Regions from separate parts of the Pseudoalteromonas sp. BSi20495 genome, predicted to be linked through region 2. Evidence: predicted binding sites of a transcription regulator. Region 2 holds the regulator's gene; the other holds the start of a gene.

Region 1 (3,219 bases), on a different contig from region 2:
TAAGTGATGTGCAAATGGGAACCATGAGCGGTTTGGACTTACTGCGAAGTATTAAATTAAATTATCCCGACTTACCTGTATTGATGATGACGGCCTATGCCACGATTGATGATGCTGTTGAAGCTATGCGTTTAGGTGCTATTGATTATATGGCTAAACCATTTGCACCTGAAGTGCTACTTAATATGGTGAGTCGCTATTTGCCTGAAAAAGCGAAAGAGACAGATGGCCCTATTGTTGCCGACCCAAGTAGCATTCAATTACTCGAACTTGCAAGTAAAGTTGCACGCTCTGATGCGAGTGTAATGGTGCTCGGGCCTAGTGGTTCAGGTAAAGAAGTGCTCGCGCGTTATATTCACGATAAATCGAGTCGATGCAATGAACCCTTTGTTGCTATAAATTGTGCTGCGATCCCTGAAAATATGCTTGAGGCCACTTTATTTGGTTACGAAAAAGGGGCGTTTACAGGTGCTATTCAAGCATGCCCTGGTAAATTTGAACAAGCGCAAGGCGGAACAATTTTACTAGATGAAATCACTGAAATGGATTTAGGATTACAGGCAAAGCTACTACGAGTGCTACAAGAGCGGGAAGTAGAGCGTTTAGGTGCTCGTAAGACAATCCAACTAGATGTTCGTGTGTTAGCAACGAGTAATCGTGACTTAAAAGAAGCGGTCGCTAAGAACCAATTTAGAGAGGACTTATATTACCGACTTAATGTTTTTCCATTAATGTGGCGACCTCTTTGCCAGCGCCCTGGTGATATAATTATACTCGCAAAGCATTTAATAGAACGCCATATAAATAAAAGTAAAGAGCCTATGGCCTACTTAGATAAAGCAGCAGAGCAAAAACTACTTGCTCATGCATGGCCTGGTAATGTTCGTGAACTGGATAACGTAATTCAGCGAGCACTGATACTACGAAGTGGTAATACAATAAATGAACATGCTATTTTTATCGAAAACTTAGTAGCAAGCGATTTTGTAATTACACCAACTGAAGTGTTGGAAACAGTAACGTCAAGCGAAGCTATAAATAGCTTAAGCACGGCATATTACGATGAAAAAATGCCTATGGTTGGTGAGCCAAAGCAAGATTTACTTGCGGTTGACACGGGGAGCTATAAAGATGAACTTAAAGACAAAGAGCATAGTATTATTTTAGAAACATTAGCCCGCTGTCAAGGTAAGCGCAAAGATGTAGCAGAAACATTAGGTATTAGCCCTCGAACATTACGTTATAAGCTAGCGCAAATGCGCGATTTAGGTATTTCACTTCCTGCATAATCCCTCTAAACCCCAAATTTAATTTGGGGTTGTCAAAACTCTGACTCATAAGTAATTCTTAACCATTTGTTTTTAAATGACTTTTAGTTGGCATGCTTTGTGCTTTGTTATATTTATAAGCTTAACTGCATTGTCAGAGAAAAATTATGAAAATTCAAAATAGCGCTGTCTTTCAAGAAATGCAATCAATGGCCCTTGAAGCTGGCCGTAGTAATCAAATTAATAAATTGCCAACTCAAGTACAGTCTACTTCTACTGCACAATTTGGCGATATGCTAAGTAATGCACTAAATACAGTGCATGAGTTACAACAAGATACAGGCCAAAAAGTAAAAGCAGTTGAAATGGGTGACCGAAGTGTATCGCTTGCTGAGGCGATGATTGCTTCTCAGAAATCTTCGGTTGCATTTGAAGCTACAGTACAGGTTCGTAATAAACTTGTAGAAGCTTACAAAGAAATCATGAACATGCCTGTTTAACTAGGTAGTGGAGAATTATCGTGGCGCAATCTAACCAATCTACAGACCTTGCACTTGCTAGTGGTGATATCGACCAAAGTGATAGTGATGATCAACAAGAACAGAAATCAGGCTATTTAAGTGCTTTAAATGGTACAGATGTATTACGCCAAGTGACACTGGTTATAGCTCTGGCTATTTGTTTGGCTATTGCCATTTTTATCATTATTTGGGCACGTCAGCCAGATATGCGCCCATTGGGTAAAATGCAAACAGAAGAGTTAATTCAAACCCTCGATTTTTTAGATGCACAAAAGATAGAATACCAACTTGATGGTAATGTCGTATCGGTTGATGAAAGTGAATATCAAAATATAAAATTATTAATGACTCGCGAAGGGTTAGACCAAGGACCTACTTCGGGATCAGATATTATCATGCAAGATATGGGATTTGGGGTTAGTCAGCGTCTTGAACGTGAGCGCCTCAAACATGGTAGAGAGCAGCAATTAGCACGTACAATAGAAGAGCTTAATAATATTACTCGTGCGAAAGTATTGCTTGCGATACCAAAAGAGAACGTATTTGCGCGCAGAGAGAAAAAGCCATCTGCCACCGTTGTGTTAACACTTAAACGTGGACGCTCTCTTAATGGTGAAGAGATAGACTCTGTTGTTGATATGATTGCTTCAGCAGTACAAGGCTTAGAGCCAGCTAGGGTGACTGTTACAGATCAAAATGGTCGCTTATTAAATTCAGGTTCGCAAAGCTCATTAGCAGCACGTTCTCGTAAAGAGTACGATTTAGAACGTAAACGAGAACAAGAATATTTAGAAAAAATAGACAGCATTCTAATACCTGTCGTAGGGCTTGCAAATTACACAGCCCAAGTTGATTTAAGTATGGACTTTAGTGCGATAGAAGAAACACAAAAACGCTACAATCCAGATTTACCTGCAGTGAGAAGTGAAACCACATTTGAAGAAAATAACATAGGCGGTTTAGCCGTTGGTATTCCAGGTGCGCTTACGAATCAGCCTCCACTAAACTCGAATATTCCAGAAGTAGCAGGACAAGGTGGTGCAGGAACAGGCACTTCGCCAACTCGTAATCACAAAGAATCTACGCGAAACTATGAGCTTGATACTACTATTTCGCATAAACGCCAGCAAACGGGGGTAATACGCAGAATAAGTGTATCGGTTGCTGTTGATTATATTCCAAAAGTGGGTGAAAACGGCGAAACGACCATGACACCACGATCAGTGGAGGCATTGTCAAATATTCGTCGTTTATTACAAGGCGGTGTAGGGTTTGATATGCAGCGTGGCGATGCACTTGAAGTGGTAACAGTGCCATTTGTGCGTGAAACGACAGGTTTAGACCTTGAAGTCCCAATGTGGGAGCAAGATTGGTTTGTGAAGTATGTGCGTCTGGGTCTAGGTGCCTTAGTAATTATTGTTCTTATTATG
Region 2 (3,219 bases):
TTAATTAATGTTTGATCCTCACTGTCTAGATAAAACAGAGTCGGTTTAGCAAAGCCAGGTAAGTATTCAAGGATATCGTTAAATTCATCTTGCTCTTTTGGTAAATTACGGACATCAATACTAACTGCAATTTTGTCGTAGTTATCAGATACACTTCTCACTAAAGAAGGTAGCAGATTAATTGGAATATTATCTACGCAATAATAACCTAAATCTTCAACTACGCGTAAAGCAACCGATTTTCCAGAACCGGAACGGCCACTTATGATAATTAATTCCATTTATCACCCATTATGTTAATTACGATTGTTCTACAATAACTTGATACAGTTCAGTATCTGATTTTGCGCTGCGTAACTGTTTACAAAAATCTTTATTATTTAGTTTATCAGCTATCGTTGCGAGCGTCTTTAAGTGCTGCTGGTTATCGCCATCAGGTACGATGAGAGCAACAAATATATCAACAGGGCGATTATCTATTGCATCAAAATTAATAGGTGTTTCGCTTACTAATACGAGTGCTAAGGGCTCTTCTGCGCCGCTCATTCGCCCATGAGGGATTGCAATGCCTCTTCCTATACCAGTGCTTCCCAGTTTTTCTCTATTCATTAAGGCGCTGAGAATATCTTGTTGAGAAAGATATGGGAGCTTGTCATGAGCAAGTTGACTGATGAACTCTAAAATTCTTTTTTTACTATTAAAAAGGACCGCAGCTCTGCTGCAGTCCTGGCATATAAGTGAACTTAATTTCATAATATTAGTGTCGAGCAAGCTTCTCTTTGTGTTTAATAACTTGGCGATCGAGCTTGTCAATCAGCGAGTCAATGGCGGCGTACATATCTTGATGTTCAGTAGAGGCAAATAACTCAGCTCCACTTACATGAATCGTTGCCTCAGCTTTTTGGTTTAATTTTTCTATATCAAGAATGACATGAACATTATTAATATGATCTGAGTGTCTTTCTAGCTTCGCAAATTTGGTATTTACATAATCTCTTAATGAATCAGTTACTTCTACGTGACGACCAGTTAAGTTTAGTTGCATAAGCATTACCCTCTTTGTTTAGCGTCTTAAATCAAACTTTTTCGCTGATTTGACGGTGGAATAGCTAGAGATTCGCGATACTTTGCGATTGTACGTCTCGCTACTTTTATTCCTTGCTCAGCTAATATATCTGCAATTTTACTATCACTCAATGGTTTTGCTGAGTTTTCTGCTGCGATTAATTTTTTAATGAGAGCGCGTATTGCTGTTGATGAGCATTCGCCTCCATTTTCAGTACTTACATGGCTTGAGAAAAAATATTTAAGCTCAAAAATACCGCGAGGTGTATGCATATATTTTTGAGTTGTTACGCGTGAAATAGTTGATTCGTGCATTTCGACCATTTCTGCTACATCATTTAAAACCATTGGTTTCATGGCTTCTGGGCCATGCTCAAAAAAACCTTGTTGTTGCTTAACAATACAATTAGTTACTTTTAATAGTGTATCGTTTCTACTTTCTAAACTTTTAATAAACCATTTAGCTTCTTGTAGATGCGAGCGAATAAACTGGCTATCACCACTTGATTTAACGGTGCGTGACATTGCTGCATATTGGCTGTTGACTCTGATTTTAGGCATGCTATCTGGGTTTAGTTCAACAACCCAGCGACCTTTTATTTTTTTCACCGATACATCAGGAATTACATACTCAGATTCTTCTCTAACTATAGTATCCGCCGGTTTTGGGCTAAGAGTATGTATTAAAGTCATTATTTCTTTAAGCTCTTCTTCTTTGAGCTTTGTTTTTTTCATTAATGTACGATAGTCGCGAGCAGCTAATAGATCAATGTGCTCGGTTAAAATCATTTTTGTTTCATTAATATAGGGTGTTTCTTTATCGTATTGGTTCAGCTGAATACATAAGCATTCTTGTAAACTACGTGCTGCAATACCAACAGGGTCAAACAATTGAATTCGTTTTAAAACAGCTTCTATTTCGTCAAGTTCAACTTCGTTGTCTTCTTCGTTCTCTTGATTAAAACTTTCTAAAATTTCTTCGCAGCTTAGCGTTAAAATACCCGAATCATCGACGGCTTCAACAATCGCAATCGCAATCGCTTCATCGGTAGGACTAAAGGGAGTCAGTTGTAGTTGCCACATTAGGTATTCGTGGAGCGTTTCAGTCGAGGAGCCTTGGTATATAGATTCATCTTCAGGCATTGGTCCTGATGATGACGCTGGGGCTGCGCTCATATATTCATCCCAACTAACATCCATAGCCATTTCATCACTTAGCGTATCTTTAGCAAGTGCTTCACCACTGTCTTGCTCATATTCGCTCGGAACATCATCAGCATTTGCGCTAACAGTGACATCGTCGTTATCTGCTTTTTGCTCGTTTTTACCAGCAGAATCTTCGGCGTAATCTTGTTCTTCAACCTCTAATAGGGGGTTGCTGTCGAGTGCTTCTTGTATTTCTTGCTGGAGATCCAATGTACTGAGTTGCAACAGGCGAATTGCTTGTTGCAGCTGTGGAGTCATTGTAAGTTGCTGGCCCATGCGCAGCTGTAATGATTGCCTCATGTATCTCTAACAATCCTTTTATGTTGTTATAATTAATACTAGCAGATGCTTAAAGACATGGCGTAAATGTTACAGCCTAAATTGCTCGCCTAAATAAACATCACGTACTGTTTTATCGTTTAATACGTGTTCTGGAGTGCCTGATGCAATTAACTCACCATGAGAAACTATGTAGGCTTTTTCGCAAACATCAAGAGTTTCTCTTACATTATGGTCGGTAATTAACACACCAATACCACGATTTTTAAGATGTTCTATTATTTTCTTTATATCTAACACTGAAATAGGGTCAACACCAGCAAAAGGCTCATCAAGCAATATAAATTTAGGATCAGCGGCTAGTGCTCGCGCTATTTCAACTCGGCGACGCTCGCCTCCTGATAATGCCATACCTTGGCTATCACGAATGTGCTGAATACTAAATTCATCTAATAAATTGTTAAGTGTGTCTTCTCTTGCTTGCTTATTTAGCTCTTTACGTGTTTCTAAAATAGCCATTAAATTTTGATAAACAGTAAGCTTTCTAAAAATTGATGATTCTTGGGGTAAGTAACCAATGCCTAATCTAGCACGACTATGCATAGGTAAAAGAGTAATATCGTTATCGTCGATAGAAATCTTGCCTTTATCACTAGGTACAAGGCCTAC

The links. Region 2 encodes sigma-54, which starts transcription at its own class of promoters, with help from an activator protein. Its sites were predicted from a motif close to GTTGGCACGNNNNTNGNNT; they were not measured.
Region 1: the regulator sigma-54 is predicted to act here: its motif matches at 1,376-1,394, upstream of fliE (flagellar hook-basal body complex protein FliE).

Annotation. Positions count from the first base shown of each region.
Region 1 covers NZ_BADY01000083.1:2,616-5,834, forward strand. Annotated here, with positions in the region: gene P20495_RS08690 (sigma-54 dependent transcriptional regulator) at 1-1,289, shown strand, start outside; gene fliE (flagellar hook-basal body complex protein FliE) at 1,436-1,768, shown strand; gene fliF (flagellar basal-body MS-ring/collar protein FliF) at 1,789-3,219, shown strand, end outside.
Region 2 covers NZ_BADY01000061.1:34,139-37,357, forward strand. Annotated here, with positions in the region: gene rapZ (RNase adapter RapZ) at 1-281, opposite strand, end outside; gene ptsN (PTS IIA-like nitrogen regulatory protein PtsN) at 301-753, opposite strand; gene hpf (ribosome hibernation promoting factor) at 758-1,045, opposite strand; gene P20495_RS11560 (RNA polymerase factor sigma-54) at 1,072-2,571, opposite strand; gene lptB (LPS export ABC transporter ATP-binding protein) at 2,641-3,219, opposite strand, start outside.